3 regions of the Mesorhizobium sp. CO1-1-8 genome follow, and region 2 is predicted to be linked to each of the others. Evidence: riboswitches for the same ligand, from Rfam matches in the RefSeq annotation. Region 2 holds a riboswitch; each other region holds the start of a gene.
What was found. A riboswitch is a leader RNA that binds a small molecule or an ion and turns the genes downstream of it on or off. The one in region 2 is predicted to bind cobalamin.

Region 1 (5,485 bases), on a different contig from region 2:
GCCGGGCTCGAGGAAATCACCTCCGGCGAACTCAGAATAGCCGGCGAGGTGGTGAACGACGTGCCGCCGTCAAAGCGGGGCATCGCCATGGTGTTCCAGTCCTACGCGCTCTACCCGCACATGACCGTCTACGACAATATGGCGTTCTCGATGAAGATCGGCAAAGAGAACAAGGCCGAGATCGACCGCCGCGTGCGTCAGGCCGCCGAGATCCTGCAGCTGACCAAATATCTCGACCGCCTGCCCAAGGCGATGTCGGGCGGCCAGCGCCAACGCGTCGCCATCGGCCGCGCCATCGTGCGCAATCCGAAGGTGTTCCTGTTCGACGAGCCGCTTTCGAACCTTGATGCGGCGCTGCGCGTCGCGACCCGCATAGAGATCGCCAAGCTCAAGGAATCGATGCCCAACACAACCATGATCTACGTCACCCACGATCAGGTCGAGGCGATGACGCTGGCCGACCGCATCGTGGTGCTCAAGGACGGCCATATCGAACAGGTCGGCACGCCGATGGATCTCTACAAAAAACCCGGCAATCTGTTCGTTGCCCAGTTCATCGGCTCGCCGGCCATGAACATCCTGCCGGCGACCATCGACAAGACCGGAAATCCGACCGTCGTCAGCCATGTCGGCGGGCGCAAGGCAACCGTGCCGATCACGACGCCGGCTTCGGCGAAGGGTACCGCGGTGAGTTTCGGCGTGCGGCCGGAAGACCTGATCATCTCCAGCGGCGCTGACTATCTGTTCGAGGGGACGGTCGACTATGTCGAGCAACTCGGCGAGGTGCAGCTTGTCTATGTCGACATCGGCCGCGCCGACCTGCCGCTGGTGACCAAGCTGCCCGGCAATGTCGAGGTCAAGCGCGGCTCGACATTGCGGCTGAGCGCCAATGGCGAGGACCTGCATATCTTCGACGCGGATGGACGTTCTTTCGCGTTGCATGAAGTGGAAGCAAAGGCGGCTTAACCGCAACTACCGTCAGGCACAAGAAGAGGGGCGGGCCAGGCCCGCCGCTCTTTGACTTGGAGATCGACTTCGGTTGTTAGTTGTTGCCGAAGAGGTTGCGGTCGGCACCTTGCGGAGCAGACTTCTGGGTGGTGTCACCCGACGAGTTCAGCAGCTTCTCGACGAGGCCACCGCTGTTGCGGACCGAGCTCGTATGCGCGCTGTCAATCGAAGTAACCGCAGGCTGATTGGCGCCGTTGGAGCCAAAGTTGTCGCTGCCGGCGAAGGCACTGCCGGTGATGGCCAGAACGGCGGCGGCAGCAATAAGGATCTTGTTCATTTTAGTCTCCTGAATTCTGGATTTCGCCAGGACGGCAGACACAGCTGCCGTCGGTTGCGAAATTGGTTATTAGCGACCGAAGAGGTTACGGTCGCTGCCCTGAGTGGGCGTCTGGGCAGCCGGTTCCGAGGTCCTGGTGGAAGCCGTGTACGACTGGTCCACAGCGGCGGCAGGCTGATTGGAGCCGTTCGAACCGTAGTTGTCGCTGCCCGCGAAAGCGCTGCCGGTGATGGCCAGAACGGCGGCGGCAGCAATGAGGATCTTGTTCATCTTAAGTACTCCTGAATGTCTGAATTTCGCCAGGGCGGCGGGTGAGCCCGCCGTCGACTGGGAATCGGCTGTTAGTTGTTGCCGAAGAGGTTGTGGTCAGCACCCTGGGCAGGCGCCTGAGCAGCCGGTTCCGACTTCTTGGTCGAAGCGGTGTACGAGCTGTCGACAGCAGTGGCTGCCGCGGCGTCCGAACCGTAGTGGTCGCTACCAGCGAAGGCGCTGCCGGAAATGGCCAGAAGGGCTGCGGCAGTGAGAATGATCTTTTTCATTTTTGGTACTCCAGTATCGTCTTTTTTCCGTCCGTCTAGCGGCGTGTCTTGGAAATGAAATCGCGTCGTTCGGACAGCCCCGATGTGGGAGGCCAGCCCCGTCTTTTCCAATCACGAAGTTGTTCCGTGTGGACCATGAATCCACACCTTGAAATTGTGCCAAGGGATCTAGGGATAGATTTTTCTTCTTTATATCAGCGTGTTAGGTTTAACCACCCGATGGATCACTGACTGTTTCAAAGGCCCACCGTTCACACCGTCCTGCACGCACCGTCAACAGAAACGAACCGTTCGGTTCGATTTTAGGACAAGCTAATAGTCACTTTTCGAAACCGTTAGCCTTATTTGACCTCTGCCAAGGGTCGGATTCGGGAAGATCGCAGCCGGCAATGGGCCGCCCGGAGGCGGGCTTGCTGGTCCGCGACGATCTGCGGTAACGTTTCGCATGCCGTGTCGCGCCGCATGGATACGATGTCGTTTTCATGCCGACGGCGCGCCTGCGATCGTGGTTAGATCATATCATCTCAGGTGCCGCTTCGTGACGACGAGGCGGAGAATTGGGAAGCCGGTCAGAATCCGGCGCTGCCCCCGCAACGGTGGTGGAGTTCAAGTCGCAACGGGAGACCACTGGGCAATTGCCTGGGAAGGTGTCGCGATGGTCCGCAAGGACAACTCCAGAGCCCGGAAACCAGCCCGAGATTTTAGACTCGACTGATCGCGGTGGGCGGTCAAGAGGTGGATAACGCATGTCCTGCACACAGCCGGCCTGCGCTTCAATCCTTCCTCCATCACCACCAGTTCAGTCCTTAGAAACGAGGACAGGACATGGATATCCGCAACGACATGCTGAGGCTCCTGAAGGGGCGCCGGCAAGGCTTTTCGCTGGAGCAGCCCTTCTACACCGATCCAGACTACTTCAAGCTCGACATGGAGCTGATCTGGTATCGCGACTGGCTGTTCATCGGCCATGATTGCGAACTGCCGAAGCCAGGCAGCTACATCACCGTGCAGATCGGCGACTATCCGGTCGTCCTTGTCCGCGACCAGCACGGCAAGATCAACGCCTTCCACAATTCCTGCCGCCATCGCGGCAGCCGCGTGTGCAACACGGAGAAGGGCACAGCGGCAAAGCTCGTCTGCCCGTATCACCAGTGGACCTATGAGCTGGACGGCCGCCTGCTGTTTGCCCGCCAGATGGCCGACGGTTTCGACAAGAGTGATTTCGGCCTGAAGCCGGTCGCCTGCGAGAGCGCCGGCGGCTACATCTTCATCTGCCTGGCCAAGGAACCGGCGGATTTCGCGCCAATGCGGGCGATGATCGAACCCTATCTTTTGCCACACCGGTTGCGTGAAGCAAAGATCGCCTTCGAGAGCACGATCGTCGAGAAGGGCAACTGGAAGCTGGTCTGGGAAAACAACCGCGAGTGCTATCACTGCGCCGCCAATCACCCCGAGCTGTGCAAGACTTTCCCCGAGGCTCCGACCGTGACCGGCGTCCATGGCGCCGACAGCGACCCTGAAATGGTCGCGCACTGGGCCAAATGCGAGGCATCAGGCTTGCCGAGCAAATTCCGCATAGATCCGGCAGGGCAGTACCGCGCCACCCGCGCGCCGCTGCTGCGCGATGCCGTCAGCTACACCATGACGGGAAAACGGGCGGTCCAGAAGAACCTGTCCGACAGCGTTTCAACCGACCGCATCGGTTCCTTGCTGCTCTATCACTATCCGACGACCTGGAACCATATCCTCGGCGACCACGCCGTCACCTTCCGCGTGCTGCCGATCAGTGCCACGGAAACCGCGGTGACGACGAAATGGCTCGTCCACAAGGATGCGGTCGAAGGCGTCGACTACGACCTCGCTGAGCTCACCCATGTATGGACCGAGACCAACGACCAGGACCGCCGCATCGTCGAGGAAAACGCCTTCGGCATCCTGTCGCCGGCCTATGAACCAGGCCCCTATTCGGAGCTGCATGAGGGCGGCGTGATCCAGTTCGTCGAGTGGTACGCGTCGTTCATCGGGCCGCGCCTTGTCGAAGGTGGCCGGCCGGCCTTGCGCAGCGTCGCCTAGCCCAGGGACAAGAGGATGAATGCGATGACGGACCTTGGCCTCTATCGCCATCTGGACCAGATGACGCCCTGGAACGACAGGCTGCAGGTGCTGGAAGTGATCGGCGTCAGCGACGAAGCGCCTGACGTGAAGACCTTCACCTTCCGCTCCGACAACCAGACCTGGTTCCGCTACAAACCGGGCCAGTTCGTGACGCTGGAACTGCCGACATCGGACGGGCCGCTGATGCGCACCTACACGCTGTCGTCCTCGCCATCGCGGCCGTTCTCGATCGCGGTGACGGTGAAGGCGCAGGCGGGCAGCACCGGTACGCGCTGGATGTTCGATCATCTGACACCCGGTTCGCACCTCAAGGCCTACGGGCCGACCGGCGATTTTTCGCTGCACAGCCACCCGGCGGCCAAGTATCTGTTCATTTCGGCAGGATCCGGCGTGACTCCGATGATGTCGATGCTGCGCTGGCTGAACGACTGCGCGCCATGGACCGATGTCGGCTTCGTCAACTGCGCGCGCCGCCCGGAAGAGATCATTTTCCGCAAGGAGCTCGAGCTGCTCGGCAGCCGCATGCCTGGCCTGTCGCTCGGCTTCATGATCGAGGAGCGGTCGAGCCGCGAGGGCTGGTTCGGCCATATGGGCCGCATCGACGCGATCCGGCTGCCATTGCTGGCGCCCGATTTCCGCGAGCGCGAGATCTTCTGCTGCGGCCCCGATCCCTTCATGCGCGCCGTGCGCGGCATGCTGGACGCCGCCGGCTTCGACATGGCGAAATACCATCAGGAAAGCTTTGCTGCGCCTGCCGTGGAGGAGATCCCGGCGCCGTTCTCGCCGCCGGCGGAAGACGGCGCCGCTGCTGCCGTCGAGGCCGTGACACCGATCCGGTTCTCGCTTTCCGATGTCGATGCCGAATGCGTGGCCGGCCAGACCGTGCTGCAGACGGCACGCGCCTCGGGGGTGCGGATTCCCGCCGCCTGCGAGTTCGGCCTGTGCGGCACCTGCAAGGTGAGGAAGGTCGCGGGCGATGTCGAGATGAGCCACAATGGCGGTATCCTCGATCATGAAATCGAGGACGGTTTTATCCTCGCCTGTTGCTCGAAGCCGCTTTCGGCGCTTGAAATCGAGGCCTGACCTCCAGGCACGGTCAGGGACTGTCCATGCCCGCGCAGCCTGCAGCTGCGCTCGCCTGGGCCTGCGCCATCTTGCCAAGAACCCTGCAAATGGTTAGACGCCTGCAACGGTGGGGTTGACCGTAAGGCCCGAAGATCATCTCCGCGGCCTGCTTCGGCGGGGAGCAAACATGCGACAATCCGGCATCTATGCCATTGCCAGCAAGGATATCGTCTTTGAATCCTTCGATGGCGAAGCCGTCGTTCTTGACCTGACCACCGGTAAATATTTCGGCTTCTCTGATTCAGGCAGCAGACTTTGGGATGCACTGTCGTCCGGCGTGCCTGCCTCCGAACTGGTCGGCGCCGCGACCGGAACTGGCGCCCTCGATGCCGCCGCGATTGACGGCTTTGTTTCACAATTGGTCGAATTCGGCTTGCTGGCGGCCGTAACCGATGGCGTGGCAAGACCGGTTTCCAGCGAA
Region 2 (5,485 bases):
GTCCGTCGACGCCAATGGCGTGATGACCATGAAGCGGCTTGGCGAGGGGCTGGAGATCCCGGTCGGCGGCGAAGTCACGCTCAAACCCGGCTCCTTCCACATCATGTTCATGGACCTGAAGAAGCCCGTGAAGGAAGGCCAACCGTTCAAGGGGACCTTAACCTTCGAGAAGGCAGGCACTGTCGAGATCGAATATTCGGTCGATGCGATAGGAGGTGGCGATGACGAGCATGGAGGCTGAGCCCCGCCCTGCGAGGCGTATCGGCTCGATCGTGGCGCTGGCCTGTCTTGCCGTGGTGCTGCTCGGCATCGTGGCAATGGTTGTATGGCCAAGGCTGGTTGAGAAAACCGTGTCGCCGATCGGGGGCCCGTTCACGCTGAGGACCCAGACAGGCGAAATGCTGTCCGACGCGGATCTTCGGGGCAAGCCGTTCGTCATCTTCTTCGGCTTTACCCGCTGCCCCGAAGTGTGTCCGACGACGCTATGGGAAACGACGGAAGCGCTAAAGGGCTTAGGGCCTGAAGCCGACAAGCTTCGGGTGCTGTTCGTCTCCATCGATCCCATCCGAGACACGCCGAAATTCATGGCGCGCTACCTGCAATCGTTCGACAAGCACATCACCGGCCTGACGGGAACAGAAGCCGAAATCGCTGCCGTCGGGAAGGAGTACCGCATCTACTACAAGAGGGTGCCGACAGACGACGGCGACTACACAATGGACCACACGGCGACAATGTTTCTGATGGACGCCGATGGGCAGTTCGTGGGCACGATCTCCTACGGTGAGGAGATGGCGATGCGACTCCAGAAGCTACGCAAGCTCGTCGGAGCAGCAACATGAAGTCGGGCCACACCCAGATTTGCAGGCCATGGCTGGAGGTGGGCTTGACCTTCCTCATCGGCGCGGGGGCGGGCCTGGCCGTCTTTGTGTGGATCGTGACGCAATCCCCCGGATGGTCGCCTTTCTATCTCGACAACGACGGTCCGGGTGTCTTCGACGCCTTTGTGGCCGCGTGGCCGTTCGGCCAGGCCGCCATCCTCTTTCATCATGTGCTGCCCGGCATGGGCCGCGATTGAATAGGGGCGGCCGCGTCCGCGTGGCCGCCTCTTCCATCACGTTAGCAATGGCGGTCACAAGTCCGTCCTACCGGAGAATCATCGATGTCCACCGCAACGCTTGCGGCGCAGCTGGAAACCGCTGTCAGCACCCGGCTCTATCGCGCCATCTGGCGCTGGCACTTCTATGCCGGCCTCTATGTCATCCCGTTCCTGACTGTGCTCGCCTGTACCGGGCTGATCATGGTCTACGGCAACTCAATCGAAACCTTCCTCGGTGCCAAGCACTACGTAGGGCCAGGTGGCGAGCGTGCCTCTTATGAAGCACAGTCGGCGGCCGCCGTCGCCGCGATCCCCGCAGGCACGCTGAAGCTCATGGTCGTGCCACAGGAGGACGACCGAGCCACCGTTTTCATTGTTCAAGGCAACGGCAAGGACAATGTCGTCGCCGTCGATCCGCACGGGCCCAAGGTGTTGGACACGATCGCCAAGGACGACACCTGGTTCTACTGGGCCGACAACATACATGGCACCTTGCTGATGGGTGATGTTGGTGACCGGCTAATCGAAGTCGCGGCCGGTCTCGGTATCGTGCTGATCCTGACCGGTCTCTACATGTGGTGGCCGCGCAATAGCACCTCGCTCGCGCGAGCATTGTTGCCGAACCTGACGCAGGGCGGACGCAGCTTTTGGAAAAACCTGCACGTGTCGCTCGGATTCTACGTCTCGGTCGTTCTGCTTTTCTTTCTGCTCTCCGGCCTGTCATGGACCGGCATTTGGGGCGCCAAGATAGTTCAGGCCTGGAGCACGTTCCCTGCGGCCAAATGGGACAATGTCCCGCTTTCCGATAAGACCCATGCCGGCATGAACCATGGCGCGATGAAGGAAGTCCCCTGGACACTGGAGCAGACTCCAATGCCGAAGTCCGGCTCACAGGCGGGCACCGCCGGATTGGAAACGGGGACTGTCAATCTCGATACGGTTGCCGCCTACGCCCATGCCAACGGCTTTACCGAGCAGTTCCGCATCAACGCGCCGCAGGACGCGGGTGGCGTCTACACGGTTTCGGCCGACTCCATGAATGCCGACACCCATAATCCTTTTGGCGACCGTACCATCCATATCGATCGCTACAGCGGCAAGATTCTGGCCGACGTGCGCTTCGCCGACTATGGGTTGGCCGGCAAGGCGATGGCAGTCGGCATTGCCTTACACCAAGCCAATCTCGGGTGGTGGAATACTGCGCTCAACCTACTCTTTTGCCTCTCCGTCATCGCCATGGCGCTCTCGGGCGTCCTTATGTGGTGGAAGCGCAGGCCGGCGGGGCGGCTGGGCGCGCCTCTCTACCCCCGCAACTACAGGATCCCGGTAGCCGTCCTGGCGATCGCTATTGCGGTTTCCATCATCTTCCCGCTGACCGGACTGGGCATCCTGGCCTTTGCCATTATTGATTTCCTGTTGCCCAAGCGTCTGAAGGAGGCAGGTTTCCAGGCAGCGAGGGCTTGAGGACCGTCGACTGACACTCTCATTGACGAATGTGAGCTGGTAGAATGCCAGCCTCCTCGTCTCTCACTTGGTGCGCATGGTTTCCGAACGCACCCGTTCGGAAGTGGGAATGGGCAGGCCGAACCGGCCGAAACCCGACCGCCCCGCGACGTTATGCGAAGAGCAGCCTTTCGAGAAAGTCACTGGCGACCCGGTCGGGGAGCTGGGAAGACGAAAGGTCTCGGAGACGCTCGAGTCAGGAGACTGGCCGTGCGCATCGATCAACCCAAACGTCGTCGGGTGCGGCGGCAAAGGAGAACGATATGCATATCGAACCTGGACTTGTGAGCGATTCAAAGATCTGGTTGAGCTACCTCACCGCCGCTGGCGCTGGCGCCTACTCGATCAAGCTTGCCTGGCGCAGCGTGACGGAGAGCGGCCCCTTGCCACTCCTCCTGCGCAGCTTCATGACGACGGCTCTTGTATTCTGCTTTTTCGAGGTGTTGCCGCACTATTCCGTCGGCGTTTCGGAGGTGCATCTGATCCTCGGTTCGACGTTGTTTCTGATCTTTGGCGCCGCGCCTGCAGCGATCGGATTGGCCCTAGGCCTGCTGGCCCAGGGCCTGTTCTTTGCCTCGTTCGATCTCCCTCAGTACGGGATGAACATAACGACGCTGCTCGTACCGCTCTTTGGACTGACAGCCTTGGCGGGCAGGATCATCGCGCCGGCGACGCCCTATATCGACCTGAAGTACAGACAAGCCCTGGCGCTCTCGACCAGCTACCAAGCCGGTATCGTCGCATGGGTCGCATTCTGGGCGCTCTATGGACAGGGTTTCGGTGCTGACAACGTCCATTCCATTGCAGCGTTCGGCGGAGCATACATGCTGGTGATAATCGTCGAACCGCTCGCCGACCTCGCCGTTCTGGCATGCGCCAGAACTGTTGTCGCTCTGCGCGGCAGCGCTTTCATCGAACGTCGGCTCTACAATCCGGCTTGATCGATTTTACTAAAGGGGATCGTCTCCGGATTGAAATGGCGGCAGGCATTCCTGCCGCCATTTCGCGTCAATCGATTGGTCTGGTGATCCCCCCACAATGTCGAAATTTTTCTTTAGCTCCCGCCGCAACCCTGCGCATGGACTGAGTGAGAACTATGTCGATGCCTTCGCGGGGGCGGGTTAGTAGATCCACGGCACCGATGATGGTCGCGCTGGACAGTCTCGTCATTTGCCTGACACTGCTGACCCAGTATTGCGCCAGCCTGCAGGGGAAGTGGATGTGATGATGTGGGAACAGCACACGATTCTGGAAGGCAAAGTTCACGTCTATGGGCGTTGCCGCGACTTCTCCAGGACGCGGCATTCGTCTGCGGTGTTGATCGCTCACAGGATGTGGTGAGCGCTGCCGCCCGCCAGTTCGGTGATGCAGTGCGCGCCGGACGAGCCGAGTTCCGCGTCGGGACGGTCGAAAAACTGCCCTTGCCGGATGCCACATTCGACAAAGCCCTCAGCGTCCACACAGTATACTTCTGACAGAGCCTTAGAGCTGGATCCGCGGAGCTCGCACGAGTTCTCGCGCCGGGTGGGCGATTCGTGTTGGGCTTCCTTCCAAGGCGTATATGGACCGGATGAACATGCCAGAAGATATCTTTACCTCGCGCGAGCCGGACGAGGTCATTGCAGCCTTGCAAGATGCCGGGTTCAGCGACACCGAGGTACGAAGGCCGAACTCGGAAACGGAATGGCTCGTTGCGACAGGTGTGCGAAGATGAGCTGACCACGCGGAGCAAAATTCGAGCGATCCATGGCGGCTTGCCGAGGAAGATCATCGGCCGCGTTTTTTTCGATGGCATGAGTGGCGGTTCTCCGCCTCGGCTACCCAACATCCTGACCACGATCGCCGTACTTATAGGTGAGGCCAATCCGCACTTCGTTTATCGACAGATCGGCGCCGAAGGGAGTAAATATGCTTCTATCGGCACGCTCGGTCCCAAAATCGGTATAGCGATATTCAGCACGTCCAATCAGGCCATCCGTAAAAGTTAGGTGACACCCGCACCGATTGCCGATCCGGGCTAGGCATTCTCGATTCAGCGCCGCTGACAGTGTTGTCGACATCATATTTGCGAACGCAACGGTTTTGGAACCACGGCACGAATAAGGCCACCCAGCTGGCGGATTGGCTGCCAGGGAACTAACGCCTGTGAGTTCAGTCGGCTCGCTGTTTTCAACTCTTGTCAAAGCGATTTAGAGACGCGATACCGCCAGCAAGTTAGAAATGCGACAGTGATGCGCCTACCTGGCACGACCTAAGCGCCCGATCGGGCGTCAGCTGGTCGGGATTGCACAGCCCGATCGGGGGCGATCAATCTTGGCTTCTTCGGCTTTAGCTTTGAGAGCCTGTCGACGCACAGACCCGAGGAAACGGGATGCGCGACGGCCAGCTTGAGAACCGACTGGGCCAAGCTCCTGACCTCGATGGACTTGATCTTGAGCATCGGATCGGGCACGTGGTTGGTCGTCCGCGCCAGCCACCACCGGTTACATCACATAGCGGACAACCAGGAATCTGTCCGCTGCAGCCTATCATGGATATCTCTCTCTGGCTGGCGCACAAGCGGCGCGCGCTCACCCTTGCTGCCGATGGCGCCGATTTCCTTATGAACCGCGTCGCCGAGGATCTCGCCGACCGGCTGGGCGCCGTCGAGCGCAGGTTCGGCAAGGCGGCGGTGCTGTTTTGCCAGAAGCCGGCCGCGGCCGGCGTGCTCGCCGCGAGCGGCAAGGTGCAGGACATCGTCCGCGTCGAGACGGACGCGGCTTTCCTGGATGGTGCCCCCGGCTTGGTCGCGCCGCTGGAAACCGTGCCGTTCGAGCCGCAAAGCCTTGACTTGGCGGTGTCGCTTCTGTCGCTGCAGGCGATGAACGACATCCCCGGCATGTT
Region 3 (5,485 bases), on a different contig from region 2:
TCACCTGCCGTTCGAGGAGGGGCCGAAGGCGCTGGCCGAGATCATCGAGCTGACCGAGAAGCGTTTTCCCGAGGTCTATTTCCCGATGGAGGTGCGCTCGGTCGCGCCGGACCAGTTCTGGCTTTCGCCATTCTACAACAGGCTGACCTGCTCCATCGCCATCCACCATGATGCCGCAAACGATCCTTTGCCGTTCATGCGGGCGGCAGAGCCGATCTTCCGCAGATATGGCGGCCGGCCGCATTGGGGCAAGATGCACAGCCTGAAAGCGGCGGAGCTGAAAAAGCTCTACCCGCGCTGGGACGAGGCCATGGCGGTGCGTCGCGACATCGATCCGCAAAACCGCTTCGTCTCGCCCTACATGGCCAGCCTGTTCGGCATCGAGAAATGAGCACCTATTTTTCCACCCTCTCGGATGCGCTGAAGACCGCCGGTATCTTCCAGCCCTGCCTGCTGCTCGATCGCGACCGGCTGGACGGAAACATTGCCTTGGTAAAAGGCAGACTGGATCCTGGCCTGGCCGTGCGGCTGGTCGACAAATCGCTCGCCTGCCTGCCGCTGCTTGCGCATATAGGCAAGGCGCTCGGCACCAATCACGTCATGACCTTCCATCCGCCGATCAGCGAGGCGGTGCTGAAGGCGTTTCCGGATGCCGATCTGCTCTACGGCAAGCCGATGCCGATCGGCGCGGCGAGAGCGGCGCTGGTGAAAGCTGACGCCGGCTGGTCGCGTGTCTGCTGGCTGATCGACAGCGAGGAGAGACTGGCGGAATATGGCGCCCTCGCTGACGAACTCGGCATCGGCCTGCGCATCGCTTTCGAGATCGATGTAGGGCTGCACCGCGGCGGCTTTGCCGATCCCGAAGCCTTGTCGAAGGCAGTGAGCGCTTTGCCATCCCACAAACGGCTGCATTGCGAAGGCGTCATGGCCTACGAGGCGCATGCGCCGCTCATTCCCGGCCTTTTCGGCGGACCGACGAGAGCCTTGGCAAAGGCGTCGGCGCAGGCTGCGGCGTTCGTCGCCTGTCTCGGCGCCGACCAGCGCCGTATCCTCAACATCGGCGGCAGCAAGACCGCGCTGCTTCATCATGGCGGCGCGGCCAACGAGGTGTCGATGGGCTCGGCCTTCGTGCTGCCCAGCGATTTCGATACGCCAGGCCTGGAAGGCTTCCAGCCGGCGGCCTTTATCGCCACGCCGATGCTGAAAATGGTCGAGCCGATGCTGCCCGGTCCGCCGGCCGTCACCCGCCTGCTGCAGGCGCTCGGCCGGTTTCCGCGCAAGGGCTGCTATCTCTATGGCGGCAAGTGGATGGCCGAGCCGGTGTTCCCCGAAGGTATGAAGGCGAACGGCCTGCTCGGCCTGTCCTCCAACCAGCAATTCATGGGCTTGCCCGCCGACGCGACCGCAAAGCCCGGCGACTACGCGTTTCTAAGGCCGACGCAGAGCGAAGCCGTGCTGCAGCAGTTCGGGTCGATCGTCGTGTTTTCCGGCGGCAGGATCAGCGAGCGCTGGCCGGCGCTGCCGATGGCGTGATCGCCTACGCCTTCACCGGTATCCAGATCTCCAGCCCGCCATTGCCGCTGTGGGCATCGAACTCCGGTCCATAGCGCTCGAATTCCGGCGCGTCCGCGATCTCATGCCCGGAGGCCGGCAGCCATTTGTTCCAGATCGTATTGACCGTACGGCGGATGGTCGAGATGTGTTCGCGGTGGGCAAAGATCGCATATTTCTGCGCCGGCACCCGGGCCCGGCTGAATTCCTTGGGCAGGTCGGAAAAGTCCGACACTTCGACGCCGGCGATGTAGTCGAAATTGCCGGCATCGTCGCCGTTGACACAGACACCATAGGCGACGTCGCCTGTCTCGCCCGGAATGTTGCCGATATAGGGGCCGAAGCGCTGCCATTGCATCGGAATGGCAGCGCTGCTTTCGCAGCTGTAGCGTTCGCCGAGGCCGGCAATCAGGAACGGCCGGCTGGTCTCGAAACGCGGTGGTTCGAGATTGGTGAGGAAGGACTGGTCCATCAGGATCGGCTCCACGAGATCGAGCTTGTCGAGTGTGCCTTGCGCGCGCACCAGTTCCGGCGTGGTGCCGAACTGATCGCGGAAGGCGCGGGTGAACGCCTCATGCGAGTTGTAGCCGGCGTCGAGCGCGACGGCGAGGATGTCGGGCGCCCCGCCGGCCAGCTTGCGCGCCGCCTCGGTCAGCCGGCGTGAGCGCATGTAGCCCATCACCGAGCGGCCCGTGGCAGCGCCGAAAGCCCGCGTCACATGAAAACGCGACACGCCGCTGCTTTGCGCGACATCCTCGAGTGTAACAGCCTCCGGCAGATGACTTTCGACGAACCACAGCGCTCTCTCGGTCGGGTTCATTTTGCTCCTCGCATTGGCCAGATCATCCTGCCGTTTCCTGGCGCGGCCAATTTGATCGAAATTGCGCATCCCGCGCAATCGCACCGATCCCGTCACAGTCGCACACCGATCTGGCCAGCGTTCGAGCGCCCCTTGCCGCCGACGAGCCAAATTCGGCAGGCTTCGCTTGACAGCGCCAGGCGGGGTCTTCTACGTAAGTAATGTTATTACATATCGAGACTGTGAAATGCCTGTTCCCATAGCTGGTCCGCCACTTCGTCCGAGAAACCCATTGCGAAGCGATGGGTGGAAATCTAGGCTAAGGCCGTGATGGTCCCCGAGTCGAAAGGCGAGGGGTGAAAAGGGAACACGGTGAGATCCCCAGGGGTCGAGGCCGTGGCTGCCCCCGCAACTGTAAGCGGCGAGCAAAATCCGTGAATGCCACTGGCCGGCAAGGCTGGGAAGGCAGGATGGCGCAACGACCCGCGAGCCAGGAGACCTGCCATCACGGAGTTGACCGGACGGGGTGTGCCGGGAGGAAACGCGATCCCGGTCTTGTCGGCCGCTTCGCCAGCTTCCTTCCGTCGCCAGTTTTGGAAAGTGACGGAAAGTTGGACGGCTCCATCCATCGCATCATCGCATGCACGCTTTGCCATCCCGGCAATCCGGCGGGCAGCAGCCAATGACCGCAGCGCTTCTCGAAGCACATAATCTCTACGCCATGGCGAATGGGCGGGATCTGGTTCAGGCGGTCAGCCTGTCGGTGGCATCAGGCGACCGCCTCGCCATCATTGGTCCCAATGGCGCCGGCAAGACGACGCTGCTGCGCATGCTGTCGGGCATGCTGCGGCCAAGTTCCGGCGAGGTGAGGCTCGGCGGGCGCCGGCTGGACAGGATTTCGGCCGCCGAGCGGGCGTTGCATATCGCCGTTGTCGGCCAGACCGACCAGCCCGATCCGCGGCTGGCGGTGATCGACTATGTCGAGCTCGGCCGGGTCCCGCACACCGGGTTGAAGCGCAGGAGCGAGGAACGCGACATTGTCGTCGATGCGCTGTGCCGGACCGGCCTGCTGCCGCTGCTTGGCCGCACCATCGGCTCCCTGTCGGGCGGCGAGCGCCAGCGCGCCCAACTGGCGCGTGCCATCGCCCAGCAGCCAAAAATCCTGTTCCTCGACGAGCCGACCAACCATCTCGACCCGCGCGCCCGCGGCGAACTGCTTGACCTCGTGGCCGGCTTCGAGACGACGGTGATCGCGGTGCTGCACGATCTGGCGCTGGTTGCGCCTTTCGCCACCAGGGTGGCGGTGATGAACCATGCCCGTCTGCAAGCGCTCGCCGCACCGCGCGAAGCGCTGGCCCAAAAGCTGATCCGCGAGATTTTCGGCATCGATGTGCTGCGTCTGCGCCATCCGACCGAAGACCGCGAACTGACGGTGTTCGATGTGCCGAACCGTGCCGCGCCGCCATCCTGATTGAAGCCGTTCCGCAGTCGACCCGATCCCATCCACAAGGAGCAACACCCGTGACACGCCTGGCCTTTTCGCTTGCCTTCTCGCTGCTGGCCTCGACAGCCCTGGCCTTCCCGGTGACCGTCGATAGCTGCGGCAAGCCGCTGACCTTCGACGCGCCGCCGAAGCGCGCCGTCATCCACGATCTCAACATGGCCGAGATGGCTTTCGCACTGAACCTGCAGCCGTCGATCGTCGGCCTGACCGGCATCACCGGCTGGTACAAGGTCGGTCCCGAATTCACGACCGAGCAGGGTTCGATCCCGGAGCTGGCGCCGAAATACCCGACGCTCGAAAACCTCGTCGCCGTCGAGCCCGATTTCTTCTTCGCCGGCTGGTATTACGGCATGAAGCCCGGCGGCGAGGTGACGCCGGACACGCTGGCCCCGCATGGCGTCAAGACGCTGGTGCTGACGGAAAGCTGCGTCCATCTCGACAAGAGCCGCCCCGCCGCCTCGATGGACCTGCTCTATGGCGACGTCGAAAAGCTGGGCAAGATTTTCGGCAAGGAAGCAGAGGCTGAAAAGCTTCTCTCCGGCTGGAAGACGCAGCTCGCCGAGATTACCGCCAAGGTCGGCGACCGTAAGGGAACGCGGGTGTTCCTCTACGATTCCGGCGAGGACAAGCCGTTCACCGCAGGCAAGTTCGCCATCCCCAGCGCCATGATCACTGCCGCCGGCGGCGATAACATCATGGCCGACATGGACACCAGCTGGGGCAACACGGACTGGGAAACGGTGGCGTCGCGCAATCCGCAATTCCTCATCCTGCTCGATTACCAGGACGGCGGCGGCTACAAGAAGCTGCTCGATTTCCTGAAGGCGCATCCGGCGATGAAAGAGACGGACGCGGTCAAGAACGGACGCTTCGTCGCATTGCGCTACGCCGAACTGACGCCCGGACCAGCCAACATCGAAGCGATCGACAAGATCGCCAAGGCGATGCATCCGGAAGCGTTTTGATGCCTGTCGCCCAAAAGTGCGCAGCGGTTTTGGGGCAACGACATGCATGAACAAAAGACTCTGGAAGGGCGTCGCGCGCATCCTGACAGATGTGACGCATTTCCAGGCTTGCGCCATCCGTCATTTGCGCTGGCCATGCTGGCGGGGGCGGCGGCGATCGCCGCTCTCGCTCTGCTGTCGATCGCCTATGGCTCGACGCTGATCCCGTTGACCGACGTTGTTGCAGCACTTGGCCGTGCAATCGGCTTTGGTGGGCACGACGTATCCGGGCCGGTCGGCAAGATCGTCGTCGATCTGCGGCTGCCGCGCACGATCCTGGCCGTCTGCGTCGGCGCGGGCCTCGGCGTCGTCGGCGCGTTGCTGCAGACGGTAACCCGCAACGATCTCGCCGATCCGTTCCTGTTCGGCCTGTCGTCGGGCGCCGCCGCCGGTGCCGTGTCCGTCATCACCGTCTTCGGCGACAGTTTCGGCATCTGGACGCTGCCGGTCGCGGCCTTCACCGGCGGCATCCTGGCTGCCGGTGTCGTCCTGCTGCTGGTCGCGCGGGTGAGGGGGCAAGGCCCTGAGCGGTTGATCCTTGCCGGCCTTGCCGTCTCGTTCATGTTTACCGCCTTGACCAACTATCTGGTCTTTGCCGGCGACCAGCGCGCCGCCCACTCCGTGCTG

Region 1: another riboswitch for cobalamin. It lies ahead of LB558_RS14960 (aromatic ring-hydroxylating oxygenase subunit alpha); the one in region 2 lies ahead of LB558_RS07425 (energy-coupling factor ABC transporter permease).
Region 3: another riboswitch for cobalamin. It lies ahead of LB558_RS02545 (ABC transporter ATP-binding protein); the one in region 2 lies ahead of LB558_RS07425 (energy-coupling factor ABC transporter permease).

Annotation. Positions count from the first base shown of each region.
Region 1 covers NZ_JAIUGZ010000006.1:271,358-276,842, forward strand. The annotation lists gene LB558_RS14940 (ABC transporter ATP-binding protein) at 1-966, shown strand, start outside; gene LB558_RS14945 (DUF680 domain-containing protein) at 1,043-1,285, opposite strand; gene LB558_RS14950 (DUF680 domain-containing protein) at 1,355-1,555, opposite strand; gene LB558_RS14955 (DUF680 domain-containing protein) at 1,627-1,824, opposite strand; cobalamin riboswitch at 2,334-2,536, shown strand; gene LB558_RS14960 (aromatic ring-hydroxylating oxygenase subunit alpha) at 2,650-3,897, shown strand; gene LB558_RS14965 (hybrid-cluster NAD(P)-dependent oxidoreductase) at 3,922-5,022, shown strand; gene LB558_RS14970 (PqqD family protein) at 5,192-5,485, shown strand, end outside.
Region 2 covers NZ_JAIUGZ010000003.1:207,586-213,070, reverse strand. The annotation lists gene LB558_RS07445 (copper chaperone PCu(A)C) at 1-241, shown strand, start outside; gene LB558_RS07440 (SCO family protein) at 222-842, shown strand; gene LB558_RS07435 (hypothetical protein) at 887-1,078, shown strand; gene LB558_RS07430 (PepSY-associated TM helix domain-containing protein) at 1,163-2,563, shown strand; cobalamin riboswitch at 2,624-2,830, shown strand; gene LB558_RS07425 (energy-coupling factor ABC transporter permease) at 2,866-3,543, shown strand; gene LB558_RS33160 (methyltransferase domain-containing protein) at 3,832-4,077, shown strand; gene LB558_RS07415 (hypothetical protein) at 4,294-4,590, shown strand; gene LB558_RS07410 (methyltransferase domain-containing protein) at 5,121-5,485, shown strand, end outside.
Region 3 covers NZ_JAIUGZ010000001.1:506,663-512,147, reverse strand. The annotation lists gene LB558_RS02560 (D-arabinono-1,4-lactone oxidase) at 1-391, shown strand, start outside; gene LB558_RS02555 (alanine racemase) at 388-1,533, shown strand; gene LB558_RS02550 (AraC family transcriptional regulator) at 1,538-2,371, opposite strand; cobalamin riboswitch at 2,665-2,872, shown strand; gene LB558_RS02545 (ABC transporter ATP-binding protein) at 3,033-3,821, shown strand; gene LB558_RS02540 (ABC transporter substrate-binding protein) at 3,872-4,819, shown strand; gene LB558_RS02535 (FecCD family ABC transporter permease) at 4,955-5,485, shown strand, end outside.